Regions from separate parts of the Vibrio sp. 2132-1 genome, predicted to be linked through region 2. Evidence: predicted binding sites of a transcription regulator. Region 2 holds the regulator's gene; each other region holds the start of a gene.

Region 1 (4,893 bases), on a different contig from region 2:
AAGTGGCACGCCCTGTAGGATTCGAACCTACGACCACATCCTTCGTCACACTATAGCTTTCGCTACCACCTATTAAGGCTTCGTGCGCTGGACTATACCTTTACCATAGCTTTAAAAGCGTTAGGTAGACGCCGTCTAGTCTCTACACCTTCCCAATATTATTGGGCTTGGCTCGGGATTGCCAACTCGCTAAAGTAAGGTTTCCCCGAATTTGACGTCTTACACTCTTATCGTTTCCAAAAAGAGGCCCAATCTGAACGCTAGAGAAATCTAGCCAATTAGAAGGGACGTGCTCTATCCATCTGAGCTAAGGGCGCTTTATTTTGCTTTTCAACTATATCTAGCTAAAAAACGAAATTCAAATTGTTTATACGCTTCATTGCACCAAACTAGGTTACAAAGCCATTAGTCAGTCATATTGATTCATTACACCAGAAATAACCTAATATAAGAACCAATGACCACATCCTTAGAAGGGACGTGCTCTATCCAGCTGAGCTAAGGGCGCGCTACAGGGACAGGATTATACGAGTTCAAACGGGTAAATCAACGGGTTTTCATAACATTCTGATCTGAATGCCTAAAAAAAGTCCATTAAAACGCTTAATGTTCAAAAACACCACAAAGCAAACGTTTGCGTATGGATGTTAATAAGAAATTCTGCGACAATGCGCCGCAGATAATCTGCCTTCTTAATTTATAAGGAAAGTCATGACTGCTCAAAATATAGACGGAACTCTCATTTCCCAAACTGTTCGATCCGAAGTGGCTGCACGTGTTAAAGCACGTGTTGAAGCTGGGCTACGTGCTCCTGGTTTAGCAGTGGTTCTAGTTGGTGAAGATCCTGCTTCTCAGGTTTATGTTGGTAGCAAACGCCGCGCATGTGAAGAAGTTGGGTTTGTTTCTAAGTCTTTTGACCTTCCTGCGTCTAGCTCAGAAGAAGAGTTACTAGCGCTGATTGATGAACTAAACAATGATGATGAAATTGACGGCATTCTAGTGCAATTACCCCTTCCTGCGGGCATAGACACAACACATGTTTTAGAGCGCATTCACCCAGAGAAGGACGTGGATGGCTTCCACCCTTATAACGTTGGCCGTCTTGCGCAACGTATTCCAAAGCTTCGCTCTTGCACGCCAAAGGGCATCATTACCCTACTCGACCGTTACAACATTGAGCTACGTGGTAAGCATGCGGTTGTGGTTGGCGCATCAAACATTGTTGGTCGTCCAATGACACTTGAGCTGCTGCTTGCGGGCTGCACAACAACAACATGTCACCGTTTTACCAAAGACCTAGAGAGTCATGTGCGTCAAGCTGACGTTGTCGTGGTTGCGGTTGGTAAACCTAACTTCATCCCTGGTGAGTGGATTAAAAAAGGCGCAGTGGTGGTCGATGTCGGTATTAACCGTCTTGATTCAGGCAAACTAGTTGGCGACGTGGAATACGACAAAGCACGTGAAAGTGCGAGCTTTATTACTCCTGTTCCTGGTGGCGTTGGCCCAATGACCGTCGCAAGTTTAATTGAGAACACGATGCTCGCTTGCGAACAGTTCCACACAGACAAATAACGTAAATTTCAGATACGAAAAAGGCTCCGCAAGGAGCCTTTTTGCTAATTGTTGATATCTATTTCAATTACAGACTTAAAATCACGCCCGCAATAGAAGCGCTCATTAAGTTCGCCATGACACCAGCGATAATCGCACGGAAACCATGCTTAGAAACAAATGCACGCTTTTCTGGTACCAAAGAGCCCAACCCACCAATCAGCATCGCCATGCTTGAGATATTTGCAAAGCCACACAAAGCAAACGTCACGATTGCTTGTGAGTGTTCACTAAGTTGAGACTTCACTTCTGCAAGCTGGATGAAAGCGACGAACTCATTCACCACAATCTTGTTACCAATCAGCGAGCCTGCTGTGGTTGCTTCTTGCCATGGTATACCCAACAACCAAGCGACTGGCGCAAACACAAAACCTAGGATGAGCTCAAAACTTAATGGTGTCCCAATCAGATCACCTATCCAGCCTAACATGCCGTTTAGCATTGCAATGACACTAATAAACGCCAGTAACGTACCACCGACCGATACAGCAATGCGTACACCCGCCATGGCACCATCGGCTAATGCTTCTACTACGTTGGTTGCACGTGGAATTTCAACTTGGCTAATGTCGATATCTGCTGCTTTATCCGTATCTTCTGGCATTAAAATTTTTGCCATCAACAAGCCGGCAGGTGCCGACATAAATGCAGCAGCAATAAGATAGTTGAGGTCGACACCCAGTGATGCGTAACCAACCAACGTTCCGCCAGCAACTGACGCTAAACCACCTGTCATAACTGCAAAGAACTGCGAGTCAGTCATGTGTTTTAGGTAAGGCTTTACCATTAATGGTGCTTCAATGGTGCCAACAAAGATATTCGCCGTAGCAGACAAAGACTCAGCACGACCGATACCCAGCAGCTTTTGAATACCACCACCGATAAAGTTAATGATTTTTGGCATCACACCAATGTGATAAAGACCTGAGATAAGAGAGGAGAAGAAAACGATGATACCCAGAACATTGATCGCAAAGGTGAAGCCCCCTGTCGCCAAATTACCGAATAAAAACGCAATGCCCTCTTGACCATAGTTGATCAAATTCGACACAACACTGCTCACTGAATTCAGCGCATCTCGTCCTGCTGGTACATATAAAACCAACAACGCAAACAGTACCTGCAAAGCAAACGCAAACGACACCGTTCTCAGCTTTATATTTTTTCTATTTGTAGAAAGTAGCCATGCTAGGAATAGTATGGCTACGATACCAATAATTGAGTTCATAAAATGAATCCGACAGAAGGGGGATATAGAAGGCACCGGATTGTATAGCGGACTCAAAATGCTGCAAGTTGAGGATGTTAACAGTGTGAAAAGTTTAAGCGACCAATAACTGACCAACAAAATAACCAATTGAATTTATTGAAGATAAACGTTTGCTTATTTTAATTGTTTCCATATGGAAAATATGTTTCTGATTCAGGAAAAATTTTTGTGAAGTGAATCACCTTATGTGTCGTTCTACAACGTCATTGATCCTGTTATTTAGGAATAGAGATGTAAGGCGCCAAACGTTGGTCCCAATGACAAGGGTTGCCGATCTTCTGTTTGATAAAGTTAATCACTGCGGATATTTTTTTTGGCATATGCTGGCGGCTTGGGTATACCGCATAAAACGGCATCGACTGGCTGGCTTTCCAATCAGGTAACAGCTGTATTAACTTACCCGTTCTGAACTCATCACCCAGCAAGTAAGTGGCAAGGTAGGCAATACCCCAACCTGCAATAGCCGCATCCCGAACGGCTTCTGCCAGATCTACTGAATAGTTACCCGAGACTTTTACGTTCAATTCTTGCTGATCTTTGGTAAACGCCCACCCCGTATAGTCACGCTCCCAGCTTCTGTATATGAGGCAGTTGTGAGCAGATAGGTCATCCGGTTCTGTTGGCGTGTCATGTTTCAATAAGTAATCTGGCGATGCCGCAACAACAAACTGGCAATCCGTCAAACGCTGCGCAATGTAACCTTCAGGCAAATGCTCGTTGTTGGTTACCCATAAATCGAGCCCTTCGGCTAACATATCGACCTTATAGTCAAACAGATGTACTTCCACTTGAAGTTGAGGATACAGTTCGCGTAACTCTTGAATCGCTGGAATAATGTGTAAGGTACCAAATGATTGCGACAACCCAAGACGTACCAAACCTGCCACTTCATCCCGCTGGGTTTCCATCTCTAATGTGGCGCTGCTCACCGCTTGTACCACTTGCTCACAGTGATGAAAAAAGGTTTTCCCTGCCTCAGTCGGCGTAAAGCTTCGCGTAGTGCGTTGAACAAGCTTGATACCAAGAGACGCTTCTAACTGACTCAACTGTTTACTCACATGAGACACCGACACGCCTAAGCTCTTTGCAGCAGCTGTGAAGCTTTTGTGTTTAAGAAGAGCGGAGAAAATCACCATTTGTGCGGCACGTTCAGATAACACGCTTTACCTCGATTTGGTTATAGAAAAAACAAAGGGCTCCGAAGAGCCCTTGTATTGAAGACTGAATGCCAAATTGTTTGATGGCAGATCAGTATTTAATGCGGTCAGCCAAGTGACTCACAGCAAGTGCGAAGTAGTAAGAGCGGTTCCACTTCATCAATACGTTGTAGTTATTGTAAACCAGATACGTACGACCATTCTCGTCGTCCGGCATGATCAACCATGCTTTGATGTCTTCATCCAGTTTTGGCAACGGGCTACCGTCATATTTTGTGATACCTAATTGGCTCCACTCTTGAAGGTATTTGCCTTTTTCAGCCGTGCGCCCTTCTAGGCTGCGATCAATATTTTTAGGAACCTTAACTTGGCGACCCCAAGTATATTTATCATCCCAACCAGACTTGCTCAAATAGTTAGCGGTTGATGCAAACACGTCCGCTTCAGATTGCCATATGTCTTTTTTACCATCACCGTTGCCGTCAGCAGCAAAACGAAGGAAAGAGCTTGGCATAAACTGGCATTGACCCATCGCACCAGCCCATGAGCCTTTAAAGTTCTCTAGCTCAATATGGCCTTGATCGAGGATCTGAAGTGCCGACATAGTCTCTTTACGGAAAAACTCTTCACGACGGCCTTCAAATGCCATTGTGGATAGTGCATCAATCACTTTAAAGTTGCCGGTAAACTTACCAAAGTTACTTTCAACTCCCCAAAGTGCCACAATAAAGCGCGGGTGGACACCGTACTCATCGCCTATACGCTTTAGCTCGGTGTAATGCTCTTTGTAGAGTTGTCTGGCTTGCTTCACCTTCCATTCAGGCACCGCGCGAGGAATGTACTCATCCAATGTCA
Region 2 (4,893 bases):
CATCTTTTGTGCAGTGTCAAAAAGCCACACATAAGGATCGGTATCATCACCAAACGGCAGTTCTCCTTTTAAGCCGAAAATACCTTCTCCACGAACTTCACAGTAAATTTGTTCCACTTTAAGCAGCTCACATACAATGTGTGCTTCTGCTGGGTTTTTAGCGATAAATATTTTCATCAAAATACCCACTTCACCAATTACGAGTTTTGCTGACTTGGTGTCGGCCTTACTTTATTCATAACCCATTTAGTGATGATTGGAAATAGTCCCAATAGCGCAAAAGACGCTAATACTGCGGGTGAAACAATGCCCGATAGGCTTTCAATTGTTGCTAATTGAGTACCTGCATTCAGATATACGGCTGTGCCTGGCAGCATACCTATTTGGCTAGTGAGATAAAATCTACCTACAGACATCGGCGTTAAGCCCATCAGTAAGTTGATTAGAAAGAAAGGGAATACAGGGATTAGACGCAAGGAAAATAGATAAAAAGCTCCGTCTTTTTCGACACCTTGATTAATTGCGTTGAGTTTATTTCCGAATTTGTTTTGTACCCAGTCACGCAATAAGTATCGGCTGCTCAAGAAGGCCAGTGTTGCCCCCATAGTGCTAGCGAAAGAAACCAGTAGCAAGCTTGTCCAAAAACCAAATAAGGCTGCACCAAGTAAGGTGACTACTGCCGCTCCTGGGATAGAAAAAGCGGTAATTGCAATGTAGGTAAAAAAGTAAATCGCAGCCGAGAATACAAAATTCTGATCGATGTATGTAGTTAGTGCTTCTTGTTGGGCTTTTGCATTCTCTAAGGTTAAATACTGGCCAAAGTTAATACCTAAAAAGACGATAGCCGCTAGTAGGATGAGACCTAATATCAGTTTCTTATTCATAATTTTGATTCCAATTTGGGATATATGTAATAAGACAGTAGGAAAACCGAAAAAATTTCACAAAAAAACCGCAGATTAGACTGCGGTTTTACAAGATAGTTTTTAGGCCGACTTTTATTGGAGGCCGTTCATCAACTCATCTCGGCGAGCTTGAGGTACCACACTCCAATGAGTGCCGTTGATAGCCCCTTCTAGTGCCCATAGCAACTCAATGTTGACGGTTGCAGAGTGCGTATCTCTTATCGCTTTATAGGCGTTAAGCGCACCTTCCTCTTCAAGCTTCTCTACGGATTCGATGCCGGCTTTTTTTAGCATGCGCTCGGTAGCCAGTCGTAAGTTAGGCAAATCTTTCAAACGGTTAGGCTTTGTACTTGCTTGCTGTTCTTTCTCAAGCTTTGCCTTTTTCAATGATTGATTCGCTACTTCGATTAAGCGTTCGCTTGATTCCCATAAATCGCTGGAAATAGCGTAGTACTTTGTAACGACTGGAAAGCCACGTTTTTTATAAACGTAAGGCTTTAGCCCTTGTTTCTCGAAGTCAGATGAAGTTTTTTGGTCTGCTCTGATATGAAGCTGATTGTTTACCACTAGTGCAAACATTGTTTCATCAGCGAATAGTCCGAAGCCACCAAACATTGAGCGCGACTTGATATTACCAAGTGCCTCAAATAGCTTCATAGAGTCTTTGAGTATCGGTTTATCCATGTTTTGTTATCTCGGTGTAATTAATATTACGCCACCAAAAGTCAGGTCCGAGAGAGTAGCAAACATGCGTAAAAACAATGTCATTACAGAGTAAAGTCATTGCTTACACACTTGCCATCGGTAACCCCGCTACCTTCCATATCGTAATATGGTTCAGGCCGGAGGCTTTGCGTCCCACTCTTTCGAATGGTTTGCCCTGTGCGTGACACAATGAGCATACTTCTTATATTGAATTAACATCACGGTTTAGCGTTAAAAGTGTGATTTCGGTTCAATAAAAATGATAGATTGAATGCTCTATTTTGCATATGGAAAGGTGCAAATTGGCCTTTGAAAAGGAGTTCTTAATATATATTACATTTATATAAAACAGGGAGTTAACGTTAGTCAATTGTTATTAGAGTGGTGTGAAGTATTAGAGAATGCTTAATTTTTCCAAAAAAATAAGCGCCCCTGTAGAGCGCTTATTTAACACGGTTAAATACAGTGAAATTTAGTTCATTTTTTTCACAGTATTTCGAATTACAAGCTCAGGTTGCATCTCGAAAATTCGTTTTTCGTGTTCTTTATCTTTGATACGCTCAAGTAGAATTTCGAATGCATTTTTACCAACACGACGTTTAGGTTGGTGGATAGTCGTTAGCGGTGGAGAGAAGTATTCCGCAAGCTCGATGTTGTCGTAGCCGATCACTGAAATATCTTCAGGAATTTTGATCCCGTTTTGTTGCAAGCGGCTCATTAGGCCTAGAGCCATTGTGTCGTTAAAACAGAATACCGCCGTCGGGCGCTTGTCCATTGCGGTAATTTTATCTGCAACTAATACGGCCGTATCACATTCAAAGTTACCTTCAAGGATCCAGTCTTCATTTACAGCTAGGTTCGCTTCGCTCATTGCGCGACGGAAACCTGCAATGCGCTCTTGGCAAGCAAGCTTTTCAAAATGACCGCTTAGACAAGCGATATCCGTATGACCATTGTCAATCAGATGTTTGGTTGCAATGTAGCCACCTTCTTCTGAGTTATCCATGATCTTGTCTGCTTGTGAGCTCTCTGGGCCCCAATCCATGACCACTTTAGGAATGTCCGCATGACGGTCAAGCATCTCTTTTAGTTCTTCGGTTAAGTCAGAACACATCACTAGGATGCCATCAACGCGCTTTTCAGCCAGCATACGAATGTAATCGCGTTGTTTTTCGTAAATCCCGCCTGTGTTACATAAAATCAGAGTATAGCCTTGGCGGTAACAGTAGCTCTCAACGCCATCAATCACTTCTGAGAAAAATAGGTTAGTTGATTGAGTTACTAACATGCCAATCGTACGAGTTGAGTTGCATTTTAGGCTGCGTGCAACGGCACTTGGCGCGTAATTCAGCTCGTCAACGGCTTTCATTACTTTTTCTTGCGTTGCTTCTGCAACGAAACGCGTTTTATTGATAACGTGCGAAACTGTCGTAGTGGAAACGCCGGCTAAGCGAGCAACGTCTTTTATCGTGGCCATAAATGGTGTCCTGTATCGAGCTACTGAAATATGTCGTATTGGATGTACCTGATGCTCTAATGGTTTCACACCTAGCAATATAAAATTGGCGCTAAGTGTCTCGGCAGCGGTTGATCCAAGTGCGACAAAAGGGTACGTAGCAGCATCGGTCGATGAATTTTATCTTTTTTCTATCTGATGAGAAATTGCCATCAACCTGTTAAGAAAACACAAAAACCGCTATATTTCAGCGGTTTACATATAAATCATATTTAATCGTTTGCGCTCACATTTTAGCCCTATGTGAACTGACTAGCAATGTTTTCAGCAAGAGATTTGTGTATTTGAAGTCACATTTTGACTGCTAAATAACCAAGCGTCTTTGCGCTAAGTTAAGGCAAACGAATATTATACCCAAGTTACTTACAATTGGTCACTTTCAGGCATACAGGAAGCCCGATAGGCAGGCTCCCTAAAAATAGGCGGCAATTATTCACCAAGAAGGTAGGCGCTGTCTAGTTTACAAAATGCAACTAATAGTTTCGCGACACTCGAGTAAAATCCAAATTCGTCGAATTGTTTACATTTGTCTGAAAACTGAGGTAACCAAGACATCAATTGTTGCTGGATAAAGTCGTTTTGTTTAACGAAGGCTTCTTCCATGTGTTTTTCTTGTTCAAGCTCGTTTGAGCGGATAATCATGTTCCCGAGAAAGTCGAGCTCAACGGCTAAGTGATCCGCAGGTTCCTTTAGGTTTTCGTCTACTTGAACGCCAAATTCAGCCATCAACTTTTCCATTTCCTCAGCTGGCTTGTCATTCAGTAAACCTGATTCACCAATGTACATGGATGCGTAAGGAAGAGCGCCGTATTTTTCTGTCTTCAAAAACAGTTCACAAAAGTCAGCTGCAAGCTCTAGTTGTGCATCTTCACGATCTTGTAACCGATTCAGCGCATCAACTAGGCTATCAACGGCTGGTTTTAGCGACTCATTTTCACCTAAACCTGCGAGAAAACTGCGAATTTCAACACTGTGATAGGCTTCCAATTCTTTCTCTGTTAGTTCTTTTGCGAACAAGCTCGAAAACCACCAGTAAATTTCAGCGCGTTTTTCATTAAAAGCTTTCACTTCTTGCATTTTGGGCTCCTGAATGATGCTTCAAGTCATGCATCACAAAGTCAATTAGGGATATCCCCTAAGTGTAATCAATTAAAATGAATAGCAGTAACTATAATTGTTATGTTTTATGGTCAAAAATGACCGTTTATTAATAGCAATGGGCAAGCTTGTTTTGAATCAATAAAAACGCTAAATCTTGCGTTTTAATGTATCTATGACTAGAAATGTTACTAGTTATGAATAGAATACGTCTTGGATAATAAGAAGACAGAAAAGTGGTGTAAATGAGCTATCACGTATTAGTCGTAGAAGATGATGTTGTAACTCGTAGTAAGCTTGCGGGATATTTCCAAAATGAGGGCTACCAAGTCAGCGAAGCAGAGAGTGGCGCAGAAATGCGTGAAGTTTTGCAAGCGGGCGATGTAGACCTGATCATGCTGGATATTAACCTGCCTGGTGAAGACGGCCTGATGCTTACTCGTGAGTTACGTAGCCAATCGGATATTGGTATCATATTAGTAACAGGACGCACGGATAGCATTGATAAAATCGTAGGCCTAGAAATGGGTGCTGACGATTATGTGACAAAACCTTTTGAACTGAGAGAGCTGTTAGTTCGCGTTAAAAACTTGCTGTGGCGTATTTCAGCAGCGCGCAGTGGCAGCTCGAAAGCGAATGAAACCAGTGAAGAGCACATTGTGCGCTTTG
Region 3 (4,893 bases), on a different contig from region 2:
TCTCGGTCAAGGGCCAATGAGAGCTATGCCCTACCGAAGGCATGTCCACGGTTAACATCGCAATATCTCGCGGTGCAAGACGATTACGGAACAAACGCCACATGTCGGTTTGTAGAGTATCCAAACCAGCGCTCACCATGACCACAGGCAACTGTTTATCCGTTCTTGGTAAATGGAGGTTCGCGATGATTTTGCGATTTTGGTAAGGCACTTCAATTTGCTTGATGGTGTACTTAGTTTTTTCTGCGCCGTCAGAATACGCTTTGTTTGCCAGTACTTGAGCCTGCGATGCCAAATTGTCATTTTTTAAATGTGGGTAGCCTGCAATACTAAAACACAAAGAAGCAGTGAAGAGTTCATCCGCTGCCTCTTCTCCTTGCATTTCATTTGCTCGCTTCTGATGATCCATACCAAGCTTGATCCACTCAAATGTCCAGTTACCACTGTGATAACCCATTACAGTGTCTAACCAATCATCATTGGTTCGCGAGTGAGAAGATGAAGCAATTTTGGACAGTACGCCTTCCATTTCGATCGGAGACAATCCTTGCCAAGCCCATTGCAAGCGACGCAAATGACGATACCAAGCACGATCACCTTGCGCTTCTCGTTCATCAAGTATTTTTTTACTGGTCGGCATGTACTGGGTAAGCGCGGAGGTTTCTTTTGCTTGCTTATGTTTCACGAACAAAGTTTCGGAAAGATTTTTACTGACGTCTTCAGACATAGGAAGAACCCTAGGCTATTAGCATGATTTAATATCATAATAAAAAAAATGCCCCTATAAAGGGGCATTTCTCAATATTCTTTAACCGCGCTTATTTTTGCTTGCGGTTTACTGGCTCAGCATACTGGATTGACATATCCCAAGGCTGCTCGATCCAAGTGTCTTGAGCAATATCTACAACGTAATCATCCAGCAGCTCTTTGCCTGATGGTTTCGCACACACAGCGATCATTTTCGCTTTTGGATACATCTCACGTAGTTTGCGCGCTGTATCACCACTGTCTACTAGGTCTTCAACGATTAGGTAACCTTCGCCATCACCTTCAGGTGCTTTTAGTACCGTCATGTCGCGCTGATGATCATGGTCGTAGCTTGAAATACAGATTGTATCAACGTAACGAATACCCAGTTCACGAGCCAAAATAGCGCCAGGAACCAAACCGCCGCGGCTTACCGCCCAAATTCCTTTCCATTGCTCAGCTGGCATTTGTTTTTCAGCCAGTTCACGGCAGTAAGTCTGCATTGCATCCCAAGTGATAATGAATTTTTTACTCATTGTAATAACCTAATAATTTGAAAATATGCATCCTCAAAATCTAGCGAAGTCACTCAAAAGCGGAATGCTCACTAACTTCTCCAAAATGTTTGGAGACGAGGATTTCAAGCTGCGCAAACGATTATTCTACCGAAACACACCGCTAATACCAACGGTGATATCAAAATTCTCTGCCTATTCCGCAGAAAAACCGTCTTCTGTGAACAACGTAAAAAAAGAAAAAGCCAGCGTGAATAAATCCACACTGGCTTTTTGCTCGAGAAATTAACCGACGAGGTATTTAACGATGAAGATGGCTGACATCACCCATACACTCATCGACACTTCACGGCCCTTACCGCTGAATAACTTGATCGCCGCGTATGCGATAAAGCCTAACGTGATACCTTCTGCAATCGAGAATGTTAGCGGCATAACTAAACAAGTCACAACAACTGGGGACGCTTCAGTTAGGTCACGCCAATCAATGCTTACTAGCCCAGACAGCATCAAGATCGCCACATAGAATAGCGCACCTGACGTTGCATAAGCAGGGATCATACCCGCAAGTGGTGAGAACAATAGAGCAAGTAGGAAGAGTACACCAACAACCACGGCTGTTAGACCAGTACGCCCACCCGCAGCTACACCAGAAACGCTTTCAATATAAGATGTCGTGTTGGAGGTACCAAGTAATGCCCCTACTGACGTTGCTGTTGAGTCTGCAAGTAACGCTTTGTTTAAACGAGGGATGTTGCCATTCTCGTCAGTTAGACCAGCTTTTTGAGAAACGCCAACGAGCGTACCTGCGGTGTCAAATAAATCGACAAATAGGAAAGCAAATACGACGGAAATCATGCCTACTTCAAACAAACCAGAGAAATCCAGTTGCATGAAAGTTGGCGCAATGCTTGGTGGCGTTGACATAATACCGCCCCACTGCACATCACCAAATAGAAGACCAAGCGCTGTAACGCCAAGAATGGCGATCATCACCGCACCTTTCACACCACGGTGAACCAGTGCAATCGTAAGAAAGAAGCCAATCGCGGCCAATACAGATGGCAATGATGTGATCTCTCCCATAGAAACTAATGTCGCTGGGTTATCAACGACGATACCTGCATTTTTTAATGCGATAAACGCTAAGAAAAGACCAATACCAGCTGAAATACCTGTTCGTAGAGAATGCGGGATCGAGTTAATAATCCACTCACGGATCTTAAATACGCTTAAAAGAATGAACAGAAGGCCAGAAACAAATACAGCCGCCAACGCAACTTGCCACGTATAACCCATTCCCAATACAACAGAGTAAGTAAAAAATGCGTTCAGGCCCATTCCTGGTGCCTGTGCGATTGGGTAATTGGCAACAAATCCCATGATAAAACAGCCGATTGCGGCAGCAAGACAAGTCGCGACAAAAATGGCGCCACGGTCCATACCGGTATCCGACAGGATCGCTGGGTTTACAAAAATAATGTAAGCCATAGTTAGGAAGGTCGTAACACCTGCAATGATCTCAGTGCGCACATTTGTGCCATTTTCACTGAGTTTAAAAAGCCTCTCGAGCATGATCGAATCCTGTAAAGGTAAAAAGTAAACGGTTGCGTAATCGATTGGCGGGAATTATAAAGTTATCAAATAGCAAATTCTAGATAGAATCTTCACTCTAATGCGTTTTTTTTCTTTGGATATGAAACACATTCTCTAATCTATCATAGCAAGCAAAGAAATATATTCTTATAAAACAATAGGTAACCCAGATAACACAGTTCTCTAAAAGAGAATAAAAACTGAGCAATGTACTAAACTTTCAGATGAAAAAGGCCCATTTTAAACATGGTATCTAACAGATTTGATGGAAAAGTCGATAAAACCGAAGAATGGGGAATAGAAGAAGGCTTTGATGGCAATAAGTGAGTCAGGAAGAGAAAATAGAGATAAAAAAACGCCACCCAATTTGGGTGGCGGTGAATCATGTCAGCACTATCACTGAAAAAAAATTCCAATTTATAGGGGTGAACAAACTGTTCGAGTCACATGCGTTGACTTCACTTAGTAGCCAAAGCTTGTTGGGTATACAAAGTTACCGGTGTAAACAGACTTGCTATTCCAGAACATTGTACTTGGTAAACCTTTCATAACTATCACCTTTTAAATCAATTAAACATTCGTTGATTTCTCGGTTCCTTGGAGGCGATAAAACGGACTCATCCTTTGAGCATTTCATTCTTCTCTCAGAAGCTGGTTACAAATATACCACCAAGAAATTTAATTACAAGCATTTTAGTGATTGAAATCACAAAAAATGCACAAATTGACCTTTATCAAAGTTTATGTGTAATTAAATTACAACTTTATGAATTAAAAAATAAAGCCACTTTCAGAATATATGATAGAGAACACATAGTGCTTGTTATTGTATTCACAAACTGTGACAGTTCTGAGAGAAATCCTTGTGATCGCGACTACTCGTACTCCTTATCTGGTGGTATGCTAACGGCAATTTGAAGGCCAAATCGTCTAGCATTTAATGCTACCTTGATAATATTTTTACGGTATATATTTGGCAAAGCACATCAAAAGGAGTCCTCCGTGTCTGAGTTCCATTCTGAGATCAGTACCTTATCACCTGCTCCACTTTGGCAGTTTTTCGATAAGATTTGTTCTATCCCTCATCCATCGAAACATGAAGAAGCATTAGCACAGTACATTATCAACTGGGCAACAGAGCAAGGCTTTGACGTTCGCCGTGATCCAACCGGTAACGTGTTCATCAAAAAGCCCGCGACACCAGGAATGGAGAATAAGAAGGCTGTTGTACTTCAAGCACACATCGACATGGTGCCGCAGAAAAACGAAGACACTGAACACGACTTCACCAAAGATCCAATCCAACCTTACATCGATGGCGAATGGGTAACTGCGAAAGGCACGACGCTTGGTGCAGATAACGGTATTGGTATGGCTTCTTGCCTTGCTGTATTGGCATCTAAAGATATTAAGCACGGTCCACTCGAAGTTCTGCTGACGATTGATGAAGAAGCAGGCATGACTGGCGCATTTGGCCTTGAAGCTGGTTGGTTAGAGGGTGAGATTCTTCTAAATACAGACTCTGAGCAAGAAGGCGAAGTCTACATGGGTTGTGCAGGTGGCGTTGATGGCACCATGACTTTCGATATTTCTCGAGAATCAACGCCTGCAGGTTTTGTAACACGCCAACTGACGCTGAAAGGCCTAAAAGGTGGTCACTCAGGTTGTGACATTCACACAGGTCGCGGTAATGCCAACAAATTACTTGGTCGTTTCCTTGCCGGTCATGCTCAAGAGCTTGATTTACGTTTAGTCGAATTCCGTGGCGGTAGCTTACGTAATGCAATCCCTCGCGAAGCGTTTGTTACTGTCGCGCTTCCTGTCGAAAACCAAGACAAGCTTGCTGAGCTGTTCAACCACTACACTGAGCTGCTTAAAACTGAATTGGGTAAAATCGAAACAGGTATCGTAACCTTTAATGAAGTGATCACGACTGACGCGCAAGTATTTTCAATCGCCGATCAGCAACGATTCATTGCGGCACTTAACGCTTGTCCAAACGGCGTAATCCGTATGAGTGATGAGGTGGAAGGCG
Region 4 (4,893 bases), on a different contig from region 2:
AGTTTTTTACTTCAACCAGCCGTAGTTGCTCTGGCTTATCCACTATATGAACAACTACCACAAATTAAAGCAAACTGGCGAATCATCACTTTTGCTTGCACAGTAGGCAGTGTGATGTCGATGATGACAACCACCTTGATCGCAGTCGCTTTCAAAGCGGATATCAGTTTAATCGCGAGTCTAGTGGGTAAGTCCGTCACTACACCAATAGCGATGGAAATATCGAGTCACCTCGGTGGTGAAGCCGCCGTTGCAGCGATCTTGGTTCTGATTGTCGGTTTATTGGGCGCAATTTTGGCATACCCAATTTACAATTTGATTGGAATTAAACACCCGATTGCACGTGGTCTGACAATGGGTACAGTCTCTCATGCCTTAGGCACCGCTACTTGTGCAGAGAAACAGCCCATAGATGCCGCGTTCTCATCACTCGCATTGGTTTTATGTGGGATCATAACTTCTATTTTGGCTCCAAGCTTTTTTGCTTTGGCTGTCTGGCTATATCAATAGTTAAGCGCTCTCGGTCTGCCCTCCTTCCGGCAGGCCGTAGCCTTTCCGCTTCTTCCTTACCCTTTTCTAAACCCTATCTTATCTATCAACCTCACCCAGTAATATCGTGAAGGGACTTGATCGAGATATACATTCATAGCATTAGCATTCTAGGTGCTACCACTCGCTCTAGATTACGTAGGCATAAAGTAGCATAGCGGTAAAAGTCGCGTTAGTAACATACTCCTGCTCCTTGGTCATATGAATATATACTGATATGGTTAATTGTGAGACGGAGATAACGCTTCACACCTGTGCAATCGAATACATGTGTGAGCTCACTCTAATTATGTAACAGAATTATCAATTGCATTATTTATCGTGATCTAACGCACGGAACATTTCTATCTTTCACATAGAATAACTGTCCATGCAATAACAAGGATTCAACATGAAAAGTCGCATTGAACAGGCGCTAGCAGGCGCTCCAGAAGCACTTTCCAAACAACTTGCTCCTATCATCCAAGCTGATGATTTTGATGCTACGCTTTCAGTTCAACAATTTGAGCAGTTGCTTTCAGCTACCGGTCTATCAGACAAAGAGCTTCGTGTTGCGCTACTTCCTTTTGCCGCAGCGTACTCCTATGCTCCCCTTTCTGACTTTTATGTCGGCGCTATCGTTCGTGGCCTTTCAGGTCGCCTTTACTTCGGTGCCAACATGGAATTCTTTGGTGTACAGTTGGGTCAAACGGTTCACGCAGAGCAGTCTGCGATTAGCCATGCTTGGATGAAAGGCGAACGTGGTCTTAAGGATATCACTATCAACTTCAGCCCATGTGGTCACTGCCGCCAGTTCATGAATGAGTTATCTACCGCAAACGAGCTTAAAATCCAGCTCCCAGAACGCGAAGAAAAGTCACTTCATGAATACCTGCCTGAAGCCTTTGGACCAAACGATCTCGGTATCGAGTCCGGCTTAATGGCAGAAGTTAAACACCAATTCTCATGTGATGATGAAGACGCACTCATCCAAAGTGCAGTTGAAGCGATGAACATGAGCCACTCTCCATACACCAACAACTTGAGTGGTTTAGCATTAGAGATGACTAGCGGCCGTGTATTCCAAGGCGCTTATGCAGAAAATGCAGCGTTTAATCCTAGCTTGCCACCGCTACAAGTTGCGCTAATCCAAGTTTTACTTGCGGGTGAAAACTTTGACAGCATCAAAGCCGCTGCATTGGTAGAAAACTCTGAAGGTAAGATCAGTCACTTAGCCGATACGCAATCAACGTTGGAAGCGTTGAATCCAGATATTCCGCTTAGTTTTGTCAACGTATAAACGACAAATTCAACAAAAAGCTCTACAACATGTAGAGCTTTTTTATTACCTAAAAACCAAAAGCAAACGTTTGCTTTGTCATAAAACTTCAGTATGATCTCCTGCAATTTCTGTCTCATCACTCTATTTTGTAAGGGAACACTATGTTTGGCACTGCAACTAGCGCAAATGCTACCCGTGTATTACTTTTAGGCTCTGGCGAACTCGGTAAAGAAGTCGCCATTGAATGCCAGAGACTTGGTTTAGAAGTGATTGCTTGTGATCGCTATGCCAATGCTCCAGCGATGCAAGTCGCTCACCGTAGTTATGTTATCGACATGTTAGATGGGAACGCCTTAGAAGAAGTTATTACGAAGGAACAACCTACTTACGTCGTACCAGAAATTGAAGCCATCGCAACCGGCAAACTGGTAGAGCTTGAAGAAAAAGGACTGAATGTTGTTCCAACCGCTAAGGCAACCAGGCTAACAATGAATCGTGAAGGTATCCGACGTTTGGCAGCAGAAGAACTGGAATTGACGACTTCACCTTATCGTTTTGCAGATAACTTTGAAGACTTCAAAGCCGCGGTTGAGCATGTGGGTATTCCGTGCGTGGTGAAGCCAGTGATGAGCTCTTCCGGTAAAGGGCAAAGTGTTATCAAGACCGAAGACGACGTTACAAAAGCATGGGATTACGCTCAGGAAGGCGGACGTACGGGTGCAGGTCGCGTTATCGTGGAAGGTTTTATCGACTTCGATTACGAAATCACTTTATTGACCATCAGAGCCGTTGACGGTGTGCATTTCTGTGCTCCAATTGGTCATCGTCAGGAAGATGGCGACTACCGCGAATCATGGCAACCGCAAACTATGTCAGAAAACGCAGTAAAAGCAGCTGAATACACGGCTGAGAAAGTGGTAAACGCGCTCGGTGGCTACGGCATCTTTGGTGTAGAGCTGTTTGTCAAAGGCGATAAAGTCATTTTCAATGAGGTCTCTCCTCGCCCTCACGATACGGGCATGGTTACAATGATTTCACAGGAAATGTCTGAGTTTGCTCTCCACGTGCTCGCGTTTACCGGAATGCCAATTAATAATATTGTGCAATATGGCCCATCTGCGTCTGCTGTTATTCTTGGACAAGGAACTTCCACAAACATTCGCTTTGAAAACCTAAGCAAAGCTTTAGCTCAACCTCAAACACAAGTTCGTCTATTCGGTAAGCCAGAAATCGATGGCCGCCGCCGTTTAGGTGTTGTCCTTACGCGACGAAAAACCACCGAAGAAGCCGTTCAAGATGCTGTTGAAAGTGCTTCAAAAGTGAATATCATTTATTAAATACGAACCACTCATACAAAAATAGCGCAGCTCAACTTGCTGCGCTATTTCGTGTTCCAAACCGAAGAGAGCCTATTCACTCTCGATTAAGTACACTTCTTCAGAGAAGCGACTTAAGCCTTTTTTCGCAATTTTAGGATGATTCTCGTCAGCTTCATCTACGTTCAAACAAGTAACTTTGTAACCTGAAAATAACTGCTCAATCTCTTCGACCGGCACGCTAAATGGAGGCCCCGCCATCTCTTCTTGAGGATAGTTGAGTGTAACAAGCAAAATACGACCGCCTGGATTCAGCAGTTGCTTGAGACGCTCTACATACTCCTCTCGCATATCTTGCGGTAAAGCAACCAACGCGGCGCGATCATAAATGATATCGGCTTGAGATACTGGTGCAGTGAAAAAGTCCCCAGTATAAATAGAGAGCTCATCAAATTGATAAAGCTCGTGCATGCCATTAAGAGGCGTTACCGTTGGCGTGTAAAAATGTTCAGCAAAAAAGGCACGCACAGCGATATGGCTTAGCTCAACACCTTCAACCGAATCATGCTTCATCGCTAGCCAAATCAAGTCTTCTGACTTTCCACATAAAGGAACTAACACTTTATCTTCACGCTTTGGATTAGTGTGTTTCCAATATACTGGTAATAGCGGGTTTACATCTTCCAAGTGAAATCCGATTTGATTGCTGGCCCATTTGTTATGCCAAAATTCTTGGTCTCTCATTTTACTTTCTACTTGTCGGCTGTTTTCATTTTGAGAGGTAAGACTAACGTTTTTTTTCAATTTGTCTATGCCGTTCATCTTTGGTTAATACTGCGGTGATAGGATGTAATCGGTCTCATAGGAGATGCGCCTTTATCTGATAATCAGAATAAAGAAAAGAGAAATGGTGATCTAACGCACGATTCTACTTCAAGATAAAACTGAAACCTTGGAATCTTTCGTAATGGCCCCATTTATAAGTTAGTACCTGATTTGCCGAACTTAGCGACCTTTATGTTCCCTATTTTCTAAGTACAAGCAAGTTAAGGAGAGTGAATGAGCTTATTTCTTCGTACTACAGCATTGATGCTTTTGGTACTTAGCCGTGCACCGGCATTTGCCGCACTTCCAATTACCCCTGCGCCTAATGGCGAACAAAATCGTTCAACCAGCCAAAACGAAGTTTGTTCGAAACTTTTTAAACACAGCCTTAGCGGTTTATATGGCATTCAGTCAATCGACACCACACCAACTCAGCCATATTCTGACTTCGACATTCTTTACAGCAAAGCTCACCAAGCGCAATTTGAACTTGAAACTATCTGTAAAAGTACCGCACTTCTTAATGACGCTCAGCCATACTTCGCAGGCGTGAAATCCAAACAACGAGCAGAAGAAAAGATAGCTTTAGAGTTAGATGGGAAAGTTGAACGTATTACTGACCTAGCACGTGCAACGATTGTAGCTGAAGACGTCGCGAGTTTAGTCTCCATTTATGAAACGTTAGAGCGTGAAACAACGATTGTGAAAGTAAAAAATCGATTCAAAAAACCTGGCCCTTCAGGATATAGAGACTTGAACTTGCTCGTTCGTTTACCAAAAACAAACCTAGTAGCCGAAGTTCAACTGCACTTGAAAGCAATCGCAGATGTAAAAAGCGGTCCCGAACACGACCTATACGAAAAAATCCAGAAACTAGAACGTCAAGCGATGTTGGAAAAACGTGAGCTAAGCGAAATAGAGCTTGCCTCTATTCGCAACATG

The links. Region 2 encodes PurR, which represses purine synthesis genes. Its sites were predicted from a motif close to TNANGNAAACGTTTNCNTNA; they were not measured.
Region 1: the regulator PurR is predicted to act here: its motif matches at 2,980-2,999, upstream of R8N47_RS17870 (NupC/NupG family nucleoside CNT transporter).
Region 3: the regulator PurR is predicted to act here: its motif matches at 2,858-2,877, upstream of R8N47_RS14830 (NCS2 family permease).
Region 4: the regulator PurR is predicted to act here: its motif matches at 1,887-1,906, upstream of purT (formate-dependent phosphoribosylglycinamide formyltransferase).

The regions. Positions count from the first base shown of each region.
Region 1 covers NZ_JAWPON010000016.1:89,364-94,256, forward strand. The annotation lists gene folD (bifunctional methylenetetrahydrofolate dehydrogenase/methenyltetrahydrofolate cyclohydrolase FolD) at 712-1,572, shown strand; gene R8N47_RS17870 (NupC/NupG family nucleoside CNT transporter) at 1,640-2,839, opposite strand; gene R8N47_RS17875 (LysR family transcriptional regulator) at 3,097-4,041, opposite strand; gene R8N47_RS17880 (lytic transglycosylase domain-containing protein) at 4,130-4,893, opposite strand, start outside.
Region 2 covers NZ_JAWPON010000013.1:80,764-85,656, reverse strand. The annotation lists gene R8N47_RS15745 (DUF2007 domain-containing protein) at 1-177, opposite strand, end outside; gene R8N47_RS15740 (TVP38/TMEM64 family protein) at 198-884, opposite strand; gene R8N47_RS15735 (TfoX/Sxy family DNA transformation protein) at 999-1,589, opposite strand; cyclic di-GMP riboswitch class I at 1,706-1,795, opposite strand; gene purR (HTH-type transcriptional repressor PurR) at 2,083-3,087, opposite strand; gene torD (molecular chaperone TorD) at 3,556-4,203, opposite strand; gene torR (two-component system response regulator TorR) at 4,470-4,893, shown strand, end outside.
Region 3 covers NZ_JAWPON010000012.1:63,110-68,002, forward strand. The annotation lists gene frsA (esterase FrsA) at 1-727, opposite strand, end outside; gene tet(34) (oxytetracycline resistance phosphoribosyltransferase domain-containing protein Tet(34)) at 819-1,283, opposite strand; gene R8N47_RS14830 (NCS2 family permease) at 1,548-2,837, opposite strand; gene R8N47_RS14835 (aminoacyl-histidine dipeptidase) at 3,861-4,893, shown strand, end outside.
Region 4 covers NZ_JAWPON010000004.1:135,282-140,174, forward strand. The annotation lists gene R8N47_RS05635 (LrgB family protein) at 1-510, shown strand, start outside; gene cdd (cytidine deaminase) at 941-1,828, shown strand; gene purT (formate-dependent phosphoribosylglycinamide formyltransferase) at 1,972-3,147, shown strand; gene R8N47_RS05650 (thiopurine S-methyltransferase) at 3,220-3,870, opposite strand; gene R8N47_RS05655 (phosphoribosylglycinamide formyltransferase) at 4,186-4,893, shown strand, end outside.